Regions from separate parts of the Pseudomonas palleroniana genome, predicted to be linked through region 2. Evidence: predicted binding sites of a transcription regulator. Region 2 holds the regulator's gene; the other holds the start of a gene.

Region 1 (5,013 bases), 1.5 Mb from region 2:
CGATGAGGCCGTGGCCAGCATGTCCAGCGAACCCCGTGGCCGCCTGCGCGTCAGTTGCCCGGTGGGCATGGCCCAGCACATGCTGCCGGACATGGTCGCCGGATTTCTCGCCGCCCACCCACTGGTACAACTGGAAATGACCCTGGTCAATCGCCGTGTCGACCTGGTGGCTGAAGGTATCGACGTAGCCCTGCGCGTGCGCGAACACGGCGATGAAGACCCGCTGCTGGTCACCAAGCGCCTGCGCCAGGCCCAGACGGTGCTGGTGGCCAGCCCGGCGTTTATCCAGGGCAGGCAGATCAACACCCTTGAAGACCTCAAGCAACTGCCGATACTGGGCGCCCTCGAGGCGGACCGCATGGTGCATCAGCGCATTCTTGACCCACAAGGGCAACCCCACGAGCTGGTGATGGAGGCCCGATTGGGCATCGACGACTTCGTCGTGCGCAAGGCCAGTGCCATCATGGGCCTGGGTTTTACCGTACTGCCGATGATGTATTGCGAAGAGGAGCTGGCCAGCGGCCGCCTGGTGCAACTGCTGCCCGAGTGGTCGCTGCCGGGGGGTTGGTTGCAGGCGGTGTACCCGCATCGGCGTGGCGTACTGCCGGCCATTCGGGCCTGGATTGATTACCTCGAAGAAGGCTTCAGAGGTTGCGGAGATCGACTGCTATGAAGATGAACGAAGAACAAGTCGCGACGTTTTGCCTGGGCCTGCCCGGAGCACGGGAAGACTATAAATGGGGTGGCGTGCGGGTGTTCTCGATCGCCGGCAACAAGATGTTCGCCGTGCAAAACCTGCGGGGTGCGTCGCTGGCCTTCAAGGTCGACAAGGAATTGTTCCTGGGCCATGTCGATCGCCCGGGTATCCACCCGGCGCCGTACCTGGCCCGCGCGCAGTGGATCATCATGGATACGCCCTACCCGCTGGGCGCTGATGAACTGCGTGGCTTGTTGCAGCGTTCCCATCAACTGGTGGTCAGCAAACTGCCCAAGCGCACGCAGGTCGGGCTGCGGCTAGAGGACTGACAACAAGGTACCGCCCAGGAACAGCTGGTCCAGCCAGAACACCTGGTGCAACAGCACGATCACCCAGAACAGCACCTGATAGGACACTTTGCGGGTTTTGTGGCGAAACACCTGCTGGGCGATCAACGCGCCCGGCCAACCGCCTGCCAGCTCGACAGCGTGCAGGATGTTTTCCGGGATGCGGCGCGCATCGGTTTGCGCCTTGCGCTTGTCGCTCCAGTACAGGAAAAACGCCACCACGCTGACCACCCCATAGGCGACCAGCGGGATCAGGGTCTCGCCGCGATACCCCAGCAGCGCCGCTCCCAACAGCGGCGCGGCGCACAGCAGTGCAAAGATCGCCGCCTTCAAGCGTGGGTGCTGCAGGCTCATGGCTTGACCGCGGACCAGTCGATCCAACCGAACTGCCAGGTCGCCAGGATCACCAGGCCGAACGCGATCCGGTACCAGGCAAAAGCCGCATAGCTGTGGCTGGCGATGAACTTGAGCAACGCCTTGACCGCGATCATCGCGAAGATGAACGAGGTGACGAAACCAATCGCGAATACCGGCAGGTCATCCGGCTGGAACAGGTGACGGTACTTGTAGCCCGAATACACCGCCGCACCGACCATGGTCGGCATGGCCAGGAAGAACGAGAACTCGGTGGCGGTCTTGCGCGACAAACCGAACAACAGGCCGCCGATGATGGTCGCACCGGAACGCGACGTGCCCGGGATCATCGCCAGGCATTGGGCCAGGCCCACCTTGAGCGCTTCCTTCCAGGTGATGTCATCCACACTGTGCGCATGCACGGCATGCTGGCGACGTTCGGCCCACAACATGATCACGCCGCCGATCACCAGCGCGGTGGCCACGGTGATCGGGTTGAACAGGTAGTGCTTGATCAGGTCGGCGAAAATCACCCCCAACACCACGGCCGGCAGCACGGCGATCATCAGGTTGACGGTAAAGCGCTGGGCATTGCGCTGCGTCGGCAAACCGATCACCACGTCCAGGATCTTGCGCCGGAACTCCCACACCACCGCCAGGATCGCGCCCAACTGAATGATGATGTTGAACGCTTCAAAACGCTCGCCACCAAAACCGATCAGGTCGGCTACGATAATCTGGTGACCGGTGCTGGAGATCGGCAGGAACTCCGTCAGCCCCTCCACCATGCCCAGTATCAATGCCTGTATGGCGGTCCAAAAATCCATATTTCCCCCAAAGGTCATGCGCGAGGCACACCCCGTTGTTTTTTCCAGTGATTCAATGATGTTGAGTGAGCTTGCGGCCAGGCGTTGGATCATCCACGCCGGGCTGCAAAAATTGCGTGAAAAATCAGGCAGTACTCAGGTTTTCCGATTACGCGCCGAAAGCCTATCAGACACGCCGGAAATGGCGAAGCAGCGCTACAACTATAAAAAGCATGGAGTGACAGGACGATGAACAGTTTGCGCAACATGTCGATCAGCCGCCGTCTCTGGCTGATCCTGATAGTCGCCGTGCTGATGCTGCTGACCTTGGGCCTGCTGATGCTCAAGCAGATCCATGGCGATCTCTACCAGGCCAAGCGCCAACAGACCGAGCATGTGGTCCAGACCGCCAGCGGCGTATTGGCGTATTACCAGAATCTTGAAAAAACCGGCGTGCTGACCCGCGAAGCGGCGCAGCAGCAAGCCCTGAGCGCGGTGCGCGGGTTGCGTTATGACCACGATGATTATTTCTGGATCAACGACCTCACGCCCGTGATGATCATGCACCCGGCCAACCCCAAGCTGGATGGCCAGAACCTGTCGGCGATTCGCGACCCGGACGGGTTTGCGGTGTTCAACGAGTTCGTGAGCCTGGCCAAGGCCAAGGGTGCGGGTATCGTCAGCTATCGCTGGCCGAAGCCCGGCGCCGAAGCCCCGGTGGAGAAAACCTCGTATATCCAACTGTTCGAGCCGTGGGGCTGGATCATTGGCTCCGGCGTCTACGTGGATGACGTCCAGGCCGAATTCAAGGTGCAGGTGTGGAAAGCCTCGTTCATCTGCTTGGCGATCGCCCTGGTGATGGCGCTGCTGGTGCTGCTGATCGCCCGCAGCATCGTGAACCCGTTGCAACAGGCCGTGAACGCCATGGCCAATATCGCCAGTGGCGAAAGCGACCTGACCCGCAGCCTCGACACCCACGGGCGCGACGAAGTCACCCAACTGTCCCAGCACTTCAATGCCTTCACGCGAAAACTGAGCCAGGTGGTCGGCCAGCTGCAAGCGTGCGCCAATGCCCTGGGCCAGTCGTCCATAGAGCTTGGCACCAATGCCAGCCAGGCCCATGACCGCAGCCAGCAACAGTCGCAGCAGATGGAACTGGTGGCGACCGCCATCAACGAAGTCACCTATGGCGTGCAGGATGTGGCGAAAAACGCCGAGCACGCCGCCAGCGAAATGCGCGACGCGCAGGCGCAGGCACAACAGGGCCAGGTGAATATCGACGGCAGCCTGCAACAGATCGACCAACTCTCCGGCACCATCGGCCAGGCCGTCGAAGTGATCCGCACGCTGTCCAGCGAAAGCACGCAGATAGGTAGCGTGCTTGAGGTGATCCGTTCCATCGCCGACCAGACCAACCTGTTGGCACTCAACGCGGCCATTGAAGCCGCGCGTGCCGGCGAGCAAGGCCGAGGCTTTGCGGTGGTGGCCGATGAAGTCCGCCTGCTGGCCCAGCGTACGCAGAAATCCACTGCTGAAATCCAGGTCATGATCGAGCGTCTGCAAGGCCATTCGGAAGCGGCGGTCAAGGTCATCAGTGACAGCCACAGCGCCTCGCAACTGACGATTGAACAAGCCGGCCAGGCCGGGGCCAGCCTCACGGCGATCGGCCAGGCGCTGCACAACCTCAACGGGCTGAACGCTTCAATCGCCAGCGCTACCCTGCAGCAGGCGCATGTCGTGGAAGACATCAACCAGAACGTCACCGAGGCGGCCGGCTTGTCCCACAGCACCGCATTGGCGGCGCAACAGTCCAGCGCGGCCAGCGAACATTTGCGCGCCTTGAGCGAACAACTCGACGGCCTGCTGCGCCAGTTCAAGGTCTAGCTCGTTTCAACCTGTGGGAGGGGGCTTGCTCCCGATGGCGGTGGGTCAGCTGAAAAGTCAGTGACCGGTGAACCGCTATTGGGAGCAAGCCCCCCCCACATTGGTCGGTGTTCATTTTGACGTTACAATCCCCGCCCTCTTCGACTCTCCCAAGGAACCGCCATGTCCGGGCTTGAATTGTTCGCCGCCGCCCTGGGGGTGATCGCTGTCTGGCTGACGGTCAAGCAAAACCCCTGGTGCTGGCCCATCGGCTTGGTGATGGTGCTGCTCTACACCTGGGTATTCTTCGATGTGAAGCTCTATTCCGACATGCTGCTGCAGGTGGTCTACGCCGCCCTGCAACTCTACGGCTGGTGGCAATGGACGCGCGCCGGCGAGGTCAAGCAAGGCCGCCAGGTGACCAGCCTGGGCTGGCCCGCGATCATGACCAGCCTGGCGGTCGGTGCGCTGTTCAGCCTGTTGCTGGGCGCCGCCATGGCCCACTGGACCGACGCCGCCCAACCCTGGCTCGACGCGGCCCTCACCGGCTTCAGCCTGGTGGCGCAAATGTGGATGGCACAGAAACGCGTGCAATGCTGGCCCTTGTGGATCGCCGTGGACGTGATCTTTGTCGGCCTGTTCCTCTACAAAGGCCTGTACCTCACCGCCGCGCTTTATGCGCTGTTCACCGTGATCGCCGTGCAAGGCTGGCGTGAATGGCGCGCCGACCCGGCGTTGCACGCATGAAGGTGGTGGTATTGGCAGGCCCCGAATCCAGTGGCAAAAGCTGGCTGGCCGCCGAGCTGCAAGCCCATTTTGGTGGGCTGATGGTGGGCGAATATGTGCGCGACTTCATCGACCATCACCAGCGCGACACGACCCTGGCCGATATTCCCGCCATTGCCCGCGGCCAACTGGCCTGGGAAGACGCCGCCCGCGCCCGACA
Region 2 (5,013 bases):
CGGATATACGGTGGTGGACGCCAGCACGGTGGTTGCCACCCACCTTAACCAGATTCTGTACAAGCACTCCCATGAGCTGATCGGCCATGAGGAAGTCCAGCAATTGATGGGGTTGCTGGCCAAAGCCTCGCCAAAGCTGGCCGAAGAGCTGGTGCCGGGGGTGCTGTCGCTGTCGCAGTTGCTCAAAGTGCTGCAGGCGTTGCTCGCCGAGCAAGTGCCGGTGCGCGACATTCGCAGCATCGCGGAAGCCATCGCCAACAATGCCGCCAAGAGTCAAGATACTGCCGCTCTGGTGGCCGCCGTGCGCGTCGGCTTGTCCCGTGCCATCGTGCAAAGCATTGTAGGCATTGAGTCTGAGCTGCCTGTGATCACCTTGGAGCCCAGGTTGGAACAAATATTGCTCAATAGTATCCAGAAGGCCGGACAAGGCCAGGAAGAGGGCGTTCTGCTGGAGCCGAGCATGGCTGAAAAACTCCAGCGTTCGTTGATCGAAGCGGCGCAGCGCCAGGAAATGGCGGGCCATCCGGTGATTCTGCTGGTGGCGGGCCCGGTTCGAGCGATGTTGTCGCGGTTCGGACGCCTGGCAGTACCGAATTTGCACGTTTTGGCTTATCAGGAAATTCCTGACAACAAGCAAGTGACTATCGTCGCGACAGTAGGGCCCAACGGCTGAGGGTAGTGGGTTATGCAAGTTAAGCGTTTTTTCGCCGCCGATATGCGTCAGGCCATGAAACTGGTCCGTGATGAGCTGGGCGCCGATGCCGCGATTATCGGTAACCGTCGCATTGCCGGCGGTGTCGAGCTGACGGCTGCCCTGGATTACACCCCCCAGGCATTGGCGCCGCGCGTGCCGAACATGGAACTCGAAGACGAGTTGCGCAAGACCGCCTCGCGCATTGTGTCGGCCCAGGCCGAGCTGAGCATGCGTGGCGACAGCGACGCTACCACCAATCGCCAATTGTTCGCCGGCCTGCCGCTGACGGCCGCCGAGCCGCTGGTCGAGCCGACCTTCGTTGAACCGCCACGTCCCGCAGCGCCGGCCCCGGCGGCTGCGGTCGACCAGCGCGTGTTCGACTCGATGCGCTCTGAACTCAACGGCCTGCGTGAACTGCTCGAAGTGCAGTTGGGTTCGTTGGCCTGGACACAGTTGCAAGGCAGCAAGCCGCACCAGGCCAACCTGTGGCGTCGCTTGCAGCGTATCGGCCTGTCCGGCCCGCTGTCCCGCGACCTGCTGGCGCTGACCACCGAGGTCGAAGAGCCCCGCCAGGCGTGGCGCATGTTGCTGGCCCACTTGGCCCGCATGATCGTCACCCCGGAGCTCGAACCGCTGGAAGAGGGCGGTGTGATCGCCATGGTCGGCCCGGCCGGCATGGGCAAGACCACCACCCTGGCCAAGCTGGCCGCCCGGTATGTGCTCAAGTACGGCGCGTCGAGTATCGCGCTGGTGAGCATGGACAGTTATCGTATCGGCGCCCAGGAACAGCTCAAGACCCTGGGGCGCATCCTCAATGTGCCGGTGACCCACGTCGACCCGGGCCAGTCCCTGGCCAATGCCCTTGACCCGCTGTTGCGCAAGCGCGTGGTGTTGATCGACACCGCCGGCCTGCAAGCCAGCGATCCGGCGCTGCGCATGCAGCTGGAAAGCCTGGCCGGGCGTGGCATCAAGGCGAAAAATTACCTGGTGCTTGCAACCACCAGCCAGAAACAGGTTCTTACCGCTGCGTACCACAGCTACAAACGTTGCGGCCTGGCGGGTTGCATCCTCACCAAACTAGACGAAACTGCAAACTTGGGTGAGGTGTTGAGCCTGGCTATCGGTCATGAATTACCGGTTGCCTACCTGACCGATGGCCCGCGGATTCCAGATGATTTGCATCTGCCGCGTCGTCATCAGTTGGTCAGCCGTGCTGTCAGCGTGCAAATGCAAGAAGAGCCTAGCGAGGAAGCGATGGCTGATATGTTCGCCGACCTTTACCACAACCCGGCAAAACGGGTGGGGTGAGGCAGGATGAGCACTGTGAAATGTATCTACATTGATGGTCTGCAAGCGATTCACGCGACCAAGCCGTGTAGCCTGCGTCTAAGCAAGACAAGGTAAAGAAATAAAATGGGCAGCATGCATCCTGTACAGGTGATCGCGGTGACCGGCGGCAAAGGTGGCGTCGGGAAAACTAACGTGTCGGTGAATTTGTCCCTGGCCCTGGCAGAACTTGGCCGTCGCGTCATGCTGCTGGATGCTGACCTGGGCCTGGCGAACGTGGACGTTCTGCTGGGGCTGACACCCAAACACACCCTCGCCGATGTGATCGAGGGCCGTTGCGAGCTGCGCGATGTGCTGCTGCAAGGCCCCGGAGGCATTCGTATCGTGCCTGCCGCCTCGGGCACCCAGAGCATGGTGCACCTGAGCCCGGCGCAGCACGCCGGCCTGATCCAGGCGTTCAGCGATATCGGCGACAACCTCGATGTGCTGGTGATCGACACCGCCGCCGGGATCGGCGAATCCGTGGTCAGCTTCGTGCGCGCCGCGCAGGAAGTATTGCTGGTGGTCTGCGACGAACCCACCTCGATCACCGACGCCTATGCTCTGATCAAACTGCTTAACCGTGACTACGGCATGAACCGCTTCCGCGTGCTGGCCAACATGGCCCAAAGCCCGCAGGAAGGCCGGAATCTGTTCGCCAAGTTGACCAAGGTCACGGACCGTTTTCTCGATGTCGCCTTACAATACGTTGGCGCAGTTCCCTATGACGAGTGTGTGCGCAAGGCCGTGCAAAAGCAGCGTGCGGTCTATGAAGCGTTCCCTCGTTCCAAATGCGCGTTGGCGTTCAAGGCTATTGCCCAGAAGGTCGATACCTGGCCGTTGCCTGCCAACCCGCGGGGGCATCTGGAGTTTTTCGTCGAGCGATTGGTGCATCAGACGAGCGCAGGACCGGTGCTATGACAGCCAGCGGCTATAACCTTTACAAGAAATCGGCACGTGACAGCCAGGGCGAATTGATCGAGCGTTATGCGCCCTTGGTCAAGCGCATTGCCTACCACTTGCTGGCGCGCCTGCCGGCCAGTGTGCAGGTGGAAGACCTGATCCAGGCCGGCATGATCGGCTTGCTCGAAGTGTCGACCAAATATGACGCGAGCAAGGGTGCGAGTTTCGAGACGTATGCGGGTATCCGTATCCGTGGCGCGATGCTCGATGAGGTCCGTAAAGGGGATTGGGCGCCGCGTTCGGTACACCGCAACACGCGAATGGTCAGTGATGCCATTCGCGCAATTGAAGCAAAAACCGGTCGTGACGCTAAAGATCATGAAGTTGCGGCCGAACTCCAATTGAGTCTCGATGATTATTACGGGATTTTGAACGATACCTTGGGCAGCCGCCTGTTCAGTTTCGACGACCTGTTGCAGGACGGCGAACACGAAGGGCTGCACGAGGACGGCGCGAGTGCACATCTCGAACCGTCGCGTGACCTGGAAGATGAGCGTTTCCAGAGGGCGTTGGCGGACGCGATTGCCAATTTGCCGGAGCGTGAGCGACTGGTGTTGGCGCTGTACTACGACGAAGAGCTGAACCTCAAGGAAATCGGTGAGGTCCTGGGGGTCAGCGAATCGCGTGTCAGCCAGCTGCATAGCCAGTGCGCAGCCCGCTTGCGGGGGCGGTTGGGGGAGTGGCGCGCGCGCTGACAGGCAGTGTGGGGACACTGTAGACGCGCCGCGAAAGTCGAAGGCTTTTGCGGGGTCGTGCCGTGGTGCCCTGGGCAGTCCTTTGTTGTGTAACGCCTGTTGATTGAAATGGCGCGTCCAGGTGCTGGGCGCGTTTAAGACTGCTTGGAGGTCGAATTGGACAAGAACATGAAAATCCTCATCGTTGATGACTTCTCAACGATGCGGCGGATCATAAAAAATCTGTTGCGTGACCTTGGGTTCACCAACACGGTCGAGGCGGATGACGGCCTTACGGCGATCCCGATCCTCAACAGTGGGAGCATCGACTTTCTGGTAACGGACTGGAACATGCCGGGCATGACCGGTATCGACTTGTTGCGCCACGTGCGCGCCGACGAAAAATTGCGCAGCCTTCCCGTGTTGATGGTGACCGCCGAAGCCAAGCGTGAACAGATCATCGAAGCCGCCCAGGCCGGGGTCAACGGTTACGTGGTCAAGCCATTCACTGCACAGGCGTTGAAAGAGAAGATCGAAAAAATCTTCGAGCGCATCCACGGCTAACGCCATCGCAGGGGGAGCTATGGAGCATACAGAATCATCACAGAAAGACTTTGAGTCGACTCTGAAAAAACATGCCCACCAGTTGGTCGAAAGCCTGGAAAAAGGTCAGTTCGGCGACGCGGTGCAGTTGATCCATGAGCTCAATCAGACGCGTGACCGCGGCCTGTATCAGGAAGTGGGCAAGCTGACACGTGAGCTGCACAGTGCGATCGTCAATTTTCAGATTGACCCGCACATGCCCCAGGCCGAAGAAATTTCGCAAATCACCGATGCCACCGAACGCTTGTCCTATGTGGTCAGGCTGACTGAGGCGGCGGCCAACCGCACTATGGACCTGGTGGAAAACGCCACGCCGCTGGTCAACGGCATGGCCAACGAAGCCCAGGCCCTCAGCGTTGACTGGGGCCGCTTCATGCGTCGCGAAGTGGGCGCCGAAGAGTTTCGTGAATTGGCGCGTCGGGTTGAAGGTTTCCTGTCGCGCAGTGAGCAGGACAACCGTACGGTTTCCAGCAACCTCAACGACATTTTGCTGGCCCAGGATTACCAGGACCTCACCGGTCAAGTGATCAAGCGTGTGACCCAGTTGGTCACCGAAGTGGAAAGCAACCTGCTCAAATTGGTGCTGATGGCCGGCCAGGTCGACCGCTTTGCCGGTATCGAACATGACCGCGCAGCGATCCTTTCGGAAAAAGATCCACAAAAACATCTCGCCAAGGGTGAAGGTCCGCAGATTCATGCCGATAAACGTGAAGACGTCGTATCCGGTCAAGATGACGTAGACGATTTGCTGTC

What was found. The regulator FliA, encoded in region 2, starts transcription of late flagellar genes. The targets are predictions, from matches to a motif close to CTAAAGTTTNNNNNNNNNNNGCCGNTAA.
Region 1: the regulator FliA is predicted to act here: its motif matches at 2,360-2,387, upstream of MJP36_RS17860 (methyl-accepting chemotaxis protein).

Annotation. Positions count from the first base shown of each region.
Region 1 covers NZ_CP092411.1:3,932,036-3,937,048, forward strand. Annotated here, with positions in the region: gene MJP36_RS17840 (LysR substrate-binding domain-containing protein) at 1-673, shown strand, start outside; gene MJP36_RS17845 (MmcQ/YjbR family DNA-binding protein) at 670-1,026, shown strand; gene MJP36_RS17850 (DUF1294 domain-containing protein) at 1,015-1,398, opposite strand; gene MJP36_RS17855 (undecaprenyl-diphosphate phosphatase) at 1,395-2,225, opposite strand; gene MJP36_RS17860 (methyl-accepting chemotaxis protein) at 2,454-4,088, shown strand; gene pnuC (nicotinamide riboside transporter PnuC) at 4,251-4,814, shown strand; gene MJP36_RS17870 (AAA family ATPase) at 4,811-5,013, shown strand, end outside.
Region 2 covers NZ_CP092411.1:2,415,654-2,420,666, forward strand. Annotated here, with positions in the region: gene flhA (flagellar biosynthesis protein FlhA) at 1-673, shown strand, start outside; gene flhF (flagellar biosynthesis GTPase FlhF) at 686-2,002, shown strand; gene fleN (flagellar synthesis regulator FleN) at 2,108-2,941, shown strand; gene fliA (RNA polymerase sigma factor FliA) at 2,938-3,678, shown strand; gene MJP36_RS11135 (chemotaxis response regulator CheY) at 3,847-4,221, shown strand; gene MJP36_RS11140 (protein phosphatase CheZ) at 4,241-5,013, shown strand, end outside.